DNA from 3 places in the Streptomyces sp. NPDC032745 genome. Region 1 is predicted to be linked to each of the others. Evidence: riboswitches for the same ligand, from Rfam matches in the RefSeq annotation. Region 1 holds a riboswitch; each other region holds the start of a gene.
What was found. A riboswitch is a leader RNA that binds a small molecule or an ion and turns the genes downstream of it on or off. The one in region 1 is predicted to bind cyclic di-AMP.

Region 1 (3,264 bases):
CCCACATTAATACGCGCTATTTGTTAATGCGGACCGCCCGCCATGTTTACGGCATGTTGCGAAGTCCTCACGCGCAGCCGGTGCGCCCCGGCCGCCCGGTCCGCGTGGATCGCCGTCAGCGCCCGCGCCCGCTCGGCGTCCCCGCGCGCCACCGCGTCCACGATCGCCCCGTGCTCCGCCCAGGACTCCACGGGCCGGGCCGGCGCCTCCACGGCGTACATCCACGCGACCTTGTGCCGCATTTGCGTGAGCAGCGCGATCAGCCCGGGGCTGCCGGAGGCCTGGGCGAGGGTCTCGTGGAACCAGCCGCCCAGGGACCGCAGGTCCTCCCCCTGCCCCCGCCTGGCCCGCTCCTGGCCCAGTCTGACCAGCCCGCGCAGCACCTTGAGGTGGGCCTCGGTGCGCCGGCGGGCGGCCCGGGCCGCGGCCAGCGGCTCGATCAGCATCCGCAGTTCCAGGAGGTCGGCCGCCTCCTGCTCGGTGGGCTCGGCGACGCAGGCTCCCGCATGCCGCCGGGTGGTGACGAAGCCCTCGGACTCCAGGGTCCGCAGTGCCTCGCGGACCGGCACGCGGGAGACCCCGTACCGGCGGGCCAGCAGCTCCTCGGTCAGCCGGCCGCCCGGCTCGAAGACTCCGGAGACGATGTCGTCGCGGATTGCCGTGCATACCGCGTGCGCAGGAATACGCAAGTCCGGACCTCCGCCTATTTCCGACTGCCGACGTCATTGCCGCGACCGTGCTGGGATCGTACTGGGACTCTATTGCAACACGCGATGTTTTCCGAGCGCGGACGGAAATCGCGAATATTTACAGCCACAATGCGGCCACGTGCGGCCACAACGCGAAGGCCCCGGCTCGGGGAGCCGGGGCCTTCGGTGAAGTGCTTCGGGTCAGACGTCGACGCCGTGGTTGCGCAGGTACGCGACCGGGTCGATGTCCGAGCCGTACTGGGCGCCGGTGCGGGCCTCGAAGTGCAGGTGCGGGCCGCTGGAGTTGCCGGTGGAGCCCGACAGGCCGATCTGCTGGCCCGGGGTGACCTGCTCGCCCACCGAGACGCTCAGCGAGGTCATGTGGCCGTACTGGGTGTAGGTGCCGTCGTTGTGCTTGATGACGACGTTGTTGCCGTACGCGCCGCCCCAGCCGGCCTCGACCACGGTTCCGGCGCCCACCGCGTGCACCGAGGTGCCGGAGGCCGCGTGGAAGTCGATGCCGGTGTGGCTGCCGGAGGACCACATGCCGCCGCCCGCGTGCCACTGGGTGCTGATGTAGGAGCCGTCGACGGGGGCGACGAAGGTGTTGAGGCGCTTGCGCTCCTCCTCGCGGGCGGCGCGCTCGGCGGCCTCGCGCTCGGCCTTCGCCTTCTCCTCGGCCTTCTGCTTGGCCTCGGCGGCGCGCGCCTTCGCGTCGGCCTCCGCCTTCGCCTTGGCGGCCGCGGCCTCTGCCGCGTGCTCCTGGGCCTCGGCCTGGGCCTCGATCTGGACCGGGAGGTCCTCGGCCGTCACGACGGCGTTCAGGCCGGTGTCCTCCATGGAGGGGGCCTTGTCCGACGCGGCGAACGCCGGGCCTGCGAGGGAGCCGACGACACCGGTGGTGGCGAGGGCGGCTATGCCGGCGTAGCCGGCGGTCTTGCGGCTCAGACGACTGGAACCACGGTGCTTACCGGCGGCACGACTGCCAAACGCCATGAAGGGGCTGATCCTTTCCTTCCTTCTCGCCTACCGGGTTAGCTGACGGGTTCGGAGCAGGAAGGTCTCCTACGGGCCCCCTCTGACGAGGCGGTCCGATTCACCCCAGGGACACATGTGGGTCCCCGGCTCCCCAGGCTCGCGCCTGACGGGGACTCGGCGATCGCTGCCCGGTGCCGCGGATGCGGCGCGTACAACTGACGGACAGCACGCCCGACGCTAGGCGGATCATCAGTCAATCGCCAAACAGACACGCCTTTTTGTTGCGTACGCCACACCACATACAAGCAACCTCTCCGCTAAACAGACAAAAAGGGCCCCGGTGGACAAGCCACCGGAGCCCTTGGGATGTCCGTCAGTTGGTGACGACGGTGACCTCGCCGATCCCGAGCGCCCGCACCGGCGCCTCGATCTGCGAGGCGTCGCCCACCAGGACGGTGACCAGGCGGTCCACCGGGAAGGCGGCCAGGACGGCCGAAGTCGCCTCCACCGTGCCCGTTTGGGCCAGCTGCGCGTACAACCGGGCCTGGTAGTCGTCCGGGAGCTCCTGCTCGACCTGGTCGGCGAGCGTGCCTGCGACGGCTGCGGCCGTCTCGAACTTGAGCGGGGCCACGCCCACCAAGTTCTGCACCGCCACGTCCCGTTCGGCATCGGTCAGGCCGCCCTCCGCGAGGGTGCGGAGCACCTTCCAGAGGTCGTCGAGCGCCGGGCCCGTGTTGGGGGTGTCCACGGAGCCGCTGATGGCGAGCATCGAGGCGCCCTTGCCGTCGGCGGTGGAGCGCAGCACCTGGCCGAAGGCGCGCACACCGTACGTGTAGCCCTTCTCCTCGCGCAGCACCTTGTCCAGGCGCGAGGTGAGGGTGCCGCCCAGGCAGTACGTGCCGAGCACCTGGGCCGCCCACACCCGGTCGTGGCGGTCCGCCCCGATCCGGCCGATCAGCAGCTGGGTCTGGACCGCGCCGGGCCGGTCCACGATGACCACGCGGCCGGTGTCGTCGGCGGTCACCGGCGGCACCGGGAGGGCAGCGGCGGTGTTGCCCGTCCAGGTGCCCAGGGTGTCCGCCAGTACGGCGTCCAGGTCGATGCCGGTCAGGTCGCCGACGACCACCGCGGTGGCGGTGGCGGGGCGTACGTGGGTCTCGAAGAAGGCACGCACGGCCGCGGAGTCGATCCGGGCGACCGTCTCCTCGGTGCCCTGGCGCGGGCGGGACATCCGCAGCGTGGCCGGGAAGAGCTGCTTCGAGAGTTCCTTGGCGGCGCGGCGCTGCGGGTTGGCCAGCTCGTGCGGGATCTCGTCGAGGCGGTTGCGCACCAGGCGGTCCACCTCGGCGTCGGCGAAGGCGGGCGCGCGCAGCGCCTCGGCGAGGAGGCCCAGCGCCTTGGCCAGCCGGGAGGCCGGCACCTCCAGGGAGACCCGCACGCCCGGGTGGTCGGCGTGCGCGTCGAGCGTGGCGCCGCAGCGCTCCAGCTCGGCCGCGAACTCCTCGGCGGAGTGCTTGTCGGTGCCCTCGGAGAGCGCGCGGGCCATGATGGTCGCGACGCCGTCCAGGCCCTGGGGCTCGGCGTCCAGCGGGGCGGC
Region 2 (3,264 bases), on a different contig from region 1:
GCACGGCATCCACTACTGCCTGGGTGCTCCGCTCGCACGACTTGAAGGGCAGACGGCGCTTGCGACTTTGCTGACGCGTCTGCCAGATCTGGAACTCGCTGTTCCGCCCAACGAGCTTCGCTGGCGCGGGGGTCTGATCATGCGTGGCCTGCGCACTCTTCCCGTCAGGTTCACAGCTCGAAACATCTGAAGGGTCCCTGACCGTAAGTCAGCCCCCGCCAGGAGTTGTTACTGACGTGCTAAGACGGCTAGGTTCTGCCGTTACCCAGTCGTTATGCGAAAGGTGCAGCTCATGCGTTCCGGGAACGGCCGCCACAGACGCCCCCGCCAGGTACCCGCGATAGTCGTCACCGCCGGAGTCACCGGTTCCGCCTTGGCCCTGCCACTCCTCGCCGCCACCGGCGCGAGCGCGGCGGACACCTCCACGTGGGACAAGGTCGCCGAGTGCGAGAGCGGCGGCTCCTGGAGCGCCAACTCCGGCAGCGGGTCGTACGGCGGACTTTCGTTCACGCAGGAGCAGTGGAACTCCTCGGGTGGCCTCGACTTCGCCGAGCGCCCCGACCTCGCCAGCCGTTCGCAGCAGATCGCCGTCGCCGAGCGGGTCCTGGGCACCCAGGGCCCCCGGGCGTGGGGGCAGTGCTCGGAGTCGGCCGGGCTGACCCAGCAGGCCCCCGCCGCGGCCGTGGACCCGGGCCTGCCCGGCACGCTCGGCCCCGTCGCCCCGAGCGCCTCGCGCCCCGACGACTCGGTCCCGGCCGGCGGTTCCGGCGCCAAGGCGAGGGACTTCGGCGCCCCGACCCAGGCCCCCACGCCGGTCTTCACGCTCCCGCCGGCGCCGCTCGCACCGAACAGCGGACTGCCCGTCATGCCCGACCCGGACGTGCCGTCCACGTCGCCGACCGTCCCGGGGCTCCCGGGCGACCCGACCGCGAACCCGGGTACCCCCACGGCCCCGACGACGCCCACCGCGCCGACGACCCCGGGGAGCCCGACCACGCCCGGGAACCCGGCGGACCCGACTGCTCCGGTCACCCCGGCCGACCCCGGCGCCCCCGCGGCCCCGGGTACCCCGGGCGCCTCCACCGACCCGAGTGCCATCCCGGACACCTCCGGCACCGGCAAGCACCGTGGTACGCCAGCCCTCGAGCTGACCGCCGCATCTGAGGGGGCGTCGGCGCCCTCGTACACCGTCCAGGCGGGCGACAGCCTGGCCACCATCGCGTCTGCCAAGAAGGTCAAGGGCGGCTGGAACGCGCTCTACCAGGCCAACGAGCAGGTCATCGGCAATGACGCCGATCTGATCAAGCCCGGCCAGAACCTGGATCTAAGCTAGGAATAGCGGCACTTCGGACACCCGGAAAGAGCTGAATGTCCGTTATCTGCAAGTGAGACATGTGTCTCTTCCGGTCAACTGGCGTGTCCCGCCTGGAGCCTTCCGCAAACCCCGTCCTCACCTGCGCAAACGGCAGTAAAGGGAGCGCAAGTAGGGGCCGTTTCTCCCCGGTGTTCCTCGTTGAACATCGGGGAGAGACCTGCCTACCTTCTGAGTCGCCCGCCACCGCGGGCTCCTTCGACCGCATCGCCGAATCCTGCCGGCGGCCGGAGGGAACAGTCGTCGCGTCAAGCGCCGAAGGCAGGAGCGGGGGAACCAAGGTAGGCGCCGGGACCGGCCGTTGAGAGACGGTCACGGAAACGGCTAGGGGTTAAGTCGTGCGCCACGTCGCACGGCCGGGCACTCATCCGCCCGAACCCGACAGCTCACCTCGCAGGCGTCGGTGAGGAGAACTCCATGCTGCTTTCCGGCAAGGGCAAGCACCGCCGCGCCTCCAAGGCCGCCCGCATCGTCACGCTCGCCGGCGTCACCGGCGTCGCCGTCGCCGCCCCGCTGATGGCGGCCGGCTCGGCCTCCGCCGCCACCGCCACCGAGTGGGACCGCGTCGCGCAGTGCGAGTCCGGCGGCAACTGGTCCATCAACACGGGCAACGGCTACTACGGCGGCCTGCAGTTCTCGTCCTCCACCTGGGCCGCGTACGGCGGCAAGGCGTACGCCGCGCAGGCCAACCAGGCCTCCAAGTCGCAGCAGATAGCCGTCGCCGAGAAGGTCCTCAAGGGCCAGGGCAAGGGCGCGTGGCCGTCCTGCGGCGTCGGCCTCTCCAACTCCTCTTACACCGGCGGTGGTACGACCGACACCCCGAAGAAGACGGAGCAGAAGACCGAGACCAAGAAGACCCAGCCGAAGAAGACCGAGCCGAAGAAGGAGACGAAGCGCTCCGAGGCTCCGACGACCCGCTCCGAGCGCTCCGAGGCCCCGGCCCCGAAGACCGGCAACGGCTCGTACGAGGTCAAGCCCGGCGACACCCTGGGCACCATCGCCGAGGCCAACGGCGTCAAGGGCGGCTGGGAGAAGCTCTTCGAGCTCAACAAGGACATCGTCTCGGACGCCGACCTGATCTTCCCGGGTCAGAAGCTGAAGCTCAGCTGAACCCTGCCGTAACAACTGCGGCACCGAGCACAACACGCAGCATCCCCACCGCCCGGCGCGTCTTCCCCCCACGCGCCGGGCGGCGGCGTTTTGTCCGGCCGGGACGCCGGTGGTCAGGAGTCCTATGTACCGGAAGGCGGGTATTCGGGCCCTTTTTCGTCCCAGGAGGCGGGCGGTCGGCCGGCCCAGTGCCCGGAGCCGGTTAGGCTCTAGTCGGCGAGGCCGTCCCACGGCCTGACATGCCACCGCACACCCAGCGTCACATCCCAGAAGGAGATGCTCGTGCCGTCCATCGACGTCGTCGTAGCCCGGGAAATCCTGGACTCCCGAGGCAACCCCACGGTCGAGGTCGAGGTGGGCCTCGACGATGGCAGCACCGGCCGTGCTGCAGTTCCGTCCGGCGCCTCCACCGGTGCCTTCGAGGCCATTGAGCTCCGTGACGGTGACCCCAACCGTTACATGGGCAAGGGTGTCGAGAAGGCCGTCCTCGCGGTCATCGAGCAGATCGGCCCGGAGCTCGTCGGCTACGACGCCACCGAGCAGCGCCTGATCGACCAGGCCATGTTCGACCTGGACGCCACCGACAACAAGGGCTCGCTCGGCGCCAACGCCATCCTCGGCGTGTCCCTCGCCGTCGCGCACGCCGCGTCCGAGGCCTCGGACCTCCCGCTCTTCCGCTACCTCGGCGGCCCGAACGCGCACCTGCTGCCCGTTCCGATGATGAACATCCTCAACGGTGGGTCGCACGCCGACTCCAACGTGGACATCCAGGAGTTCATGAT
Region 3 (3,264 bases), on a different contig from region 1:
GTACCGGAATTCATGTTCCTCGCGCTGATCGGCCAGGAGTACGGCCAGCCGGTCCGCCCAGCCGAGAAAGGTCTCCCCGGGCCCCGGGTCCCCCACACCCTCGGTGAAGCTGTCCCCGATCGCCGCGTACGAGCCGATGGTCTTGAGTGTCGTCTTCGTCGCTGCCACGAGAACACATCCTTCACCCCGGCACGTGACCTACGCCACCGTAGGAAGGGGTTGACGGACCGTGATCTATACCACCTGGTCGGTACGGAATAACAAGGCGTGGGGCCGGGACCCCCCTCGGGTCCCGGCCCCACGAGTCCGGTTGCCTCGCTCCGACGGCGGGAGCCGTCAGATGCTCACGCCCTTGGTGCGGAGGTAGGCCAGCGGGTCGATGTCCGAGCCGTAGGACGGTCCGGTGCGGATCTCGAAGTGCAGGTGCGGGCCGGTCGAGTTGCCGGTGGAGCCGGAGAGGCCGATGGTCTGGCCGCCGGTGACGCTCTGGCCGGCCGAGACGGAGAGCTGGGACAGGTGGCCGTACTGGGAGTACTTGCCGTCCGCGTGCCGGATGACGACCTCGTTGCCGTACGCGCCGGCCCAGCCGGCGGAGACCACGGTGCCCGCGCCCACGGCCCGGACGGTGGTGCCGGAGCTCGCGATGAAGTCGACACCGGTGTGGTAGCCGCTGGACCACATGGCTCCGGGGGTCTTGTACTGGGTCGAGATCCCGCCGCCGACGGGGGCGACGAAGCCGGCGGCGGTGACCGTACCGGCGGAGGACTTGGCGGCGGTGCTCTTCTTGGCGGGCGCGGCGGCGGCTGCGGCCGCGGGGGCGGCGGGGGCCGGCGCGGCGTCCGAGGAGCCCTTGCCGTCCGAGGCCGAGGACTTCTTCGCCGGGGCCGGAGCGGACTCCTCGGCCGGAGCCTGCGCAGCCGGAGCCGCCCCGCCCCGCGCACCGAGGGTCAGCTTCAGCCCGGGGTGGATCAGCGACGGGTCGGTGCCGACGGCCTCGCGGTTGTCGGCGTACAGCTGCTGCCAGCCGCCCGAGAGGTGGCGGTCCTGGGCGATCTTGGAGAGGTAGTCGCCCGGCACGACCGTGTAGACGGCCGGCGCGGACTGCGCGGCAGCGGCGGGCGCGGCCTGCAGCGCCACCGGAACCTGCGGGGCCTGCACGGGAGCCGTGGCGGGGGCGGCGACCGCGTGGGCGCCGGCGGCACCCAGCAGCGGCAGCGCGAGGGCCGCACCACCGGTGCCTGCCACGGCGAAGCCGCGCGCCACGGAACGGGACTTGGGACGGCGGTGCTTACCCTTTGCAGGCATGGCGAATTCCTCTCCGTCGCCTGCGAGGTGAGCTGTCGGGTTCGGACTGGAGATGTCCGGCCGTACATGAACGGAGCATGTACGGCTTCACCCCGAGCTGCGCCGATACAAAGATCGGGAACAGCGGCTTACCTGGTTCCCCCGCTCCTGCCGCGCGCGTGAATAGTCGGGTGCGGTTTCCGGACGGCGGCAGGATTCGGCGGTCCATCCGGATCGATCGCGAAGGTAATCGAGTTCAGCCGCACGGAACAAGCCACGAATTTCCTGACGGATTCACAGGCCGGGGAGTTCGGCGGAATTCCGGTCACCCTCCGTCCATTCCCCGCCGCCAACAACCGCCCCGGCCGGGCCTTTCGACTTCGACGATCAGGCACTCACGGTCACCGTATGATCTGGCTCACGGGGCTGCACCCGATCTCGCCTCCGGTTATGGCAAGTTGGCCCCAAGTAGCGTAATTCGGACATCCCACGACGACGCGGAGGAGTTCCCGTGACCCAGCAGATACCCCAGCCCCCGCGGACGGAGCCCGTACCGGAGCCGGAGCTGGCCGGAGTGCGCAACTTCCGCGATGTGGGCGGCCTTCCGACCACCGACGGACTGAGGGTCAAGCCAGGAAAACTGTTCCGTAGCGGACATCTGGCACATGCCACCGAAACCGACGCAGAATTCCTCGCGTCGCTCGGCCTCCACACGATTTTCGACTTCCGCAACGGCGCCGACCACGCCCTCGAGGGACCCGACGTCGAGCTTCCCGGCGTGCGGAACGTCAACATCCCGCTTTCGGATCCGGCCGACGGCAAGGAATTCTGGAAGATGGTCCGCGGGGGCGATCTCGAGCAGCTCCGCGGAATCCTGGGCGAGGGGAAGGGAGCCGCCCGGATGGCCAACTCGTACCGTTCGATGGTCAAGCACCGCACCGCCGAGCACGGCCGGGTCGTGCGCGCCCTCGCCGAGGACAGCGTTCCGGCGCTCATGCACTGCGCGGCCGGCAAGGACCGGGCCGGCCTGTCGATCGCCGTCACCCTGCTCGCGCTCGGCGTCGAGCGCGAGGCGATCGTGGCGGACTACCTGGAGTCCAACGCCCCGCACCGCCGCTACCGGGTGCGCCGTACCAGTGACGCCCCCGAGGCCCGCTCCCCCGAGGTGATGGAGCTGCTCTCCCCGCTCTTCGACGCCCGCGCCGAGTACCTGACGGCCGCCTTCGACACCATCGACGAGCACTGGGGCGGGGTCGACCGGTACCTCGCCGAGGGCCTCGGACTCACGCCCGAGACCCTCGACCGGCTGCGGGAGCAGCTGCTCGACCGATGACCCGGCGATGACCCGACCGACGGCCCGGCCGGGAAACCGGGCAGCGGAGCAGGCCGTCAGCCGCCGCCGACGGCCTGCTTCACCAGCGTCCTGCCGAAGTCCCACATCAGAGCGCCTCCGCCGTGCGCCTCGTCCATGACCGCGCGGAAGGCGCCGACGAACCGGTCGACGTCCCGCTCGTCCACGATCAGCGGCGGGATGAGCTTGATGACCTCCAGATGGTCGCCGGAGACCTGCGTCAGGATCCGGTGCTTCTGCAGCAGCGGCACCACGACCATCTGGGCGAAGAGCCCCTTGCGGGCCGCCTGGAGCATGGTCCACCGGCTGCGCAGCCCCAGCGAGGACGGCCGCCCGAACTCGATCCCGATCATGAGGCCGCGCCCCCGCACCTCGTGGAGCAGCTCGTACTCGTCCACGAGCGCCGCGAGCCGCCCGCGCAGCAGGTCGCCCATCGCGCGGGCGTTCGCGACCACCGACTCGTCCTCCATGACGCAGAGCACGGCCAGCCCGGCCGCCATCGCCTGCGCGTTGGATCCGAAGCTGGCGGAGTGCACCAGCACCCGGTCCATGGACGAATAGACCTTTTTGAAGATCCAGTCCTTGCCCAGGGTCGCGCCGACCGGCACGTAGCCGCCCGACAGTGCCTT

Region 2: it holds a riboswitch for cyclic di-AMP, as region 1 does, so the genes downstream of both, ACZ5WG_RS18900 (transglycosylase family protein) here and ACZ5WG_RS28365 (M23 family metallopeptidase) in region 1, are expected to answer to the same signal.
Region 3: it holds a riboswitch for cyclic di-AMP, as region 1 does, so the genes downstream of both, ACZ5WG_RS20200 (LysM peptidoglycan-binding domain-containing M23 family metallopeptidase) here and ACZ5WG_RS28365 (M23 family metallopeptidase) in region 1, are expected to answer to the same signal.

What each region holds. Positions count from the first base shown of each region.
Region 1 is NZ_JBVING010000012.1:155,966-159,229, reverse strand. Features, by position in the region: gene ACZ5WG_RS28370 (GntR family transcriptional regulator) at 24-689, opposite strand; gene ACZ5WG_RS28365 (M23 family metallopeptidase) at 891-1,685, opposite strand; cyclic di-AMP (ydaO/yuaA leader) riboswitch at 1,699-1,857, opposite strand; gene ACZ5WG_RS28360 (M16 family metallopeptidase) at 2,041-3,264, opposite strand, start outside.
Region 2 is NZ_JBVING010000006.1:406,660-409,923, forward strand. Features, by position in the region: gene ACZ5WG_RS18890 (cytochrome P450 family protein) at 1-190, shown strand, start outside; gene ACZ5WG_RS18895 (LysM peptidoglycan-binding domain-containing protein) at 293-1,333, shown strand; cyclic di-AMP (ydaO/yuaA leader) riboswitch at 1,616-1,787, shown strand; gene ACZ5WG_RS18900 (transglycosylase family protein) at 1,790-2,482, shown strand; gene eno (phosphopyruvate hydratase) at 2,759-3,264, shown strand, end outside.
Region 3 is NZ_JBVING010000007.1:233,916-237,179, forward strand. Features, by position in the region: gene ACZ5WG_RS20195 (SGNH/GDSL hydrolase family protein) at 1-168, opposite strand, end outside; gene ACZ5WG_RS20200 (LysM peptidoglycan-binding domain-containing M23 family metallopeptidase) at 337-1,305, opposite strand; cyclic di-AMP (ydaO/yuaA leader) riboswitch at 1,308-1,484, opposite strand; gene ACZ5WG_RS20205 (tyrosine-protein phosphatase) at 1,796-2,617, shown strand; gene ACZ5WG_RS20210 (aspartate aminotransferase family protein) at 2,674-3,264, opposite strand, start outside.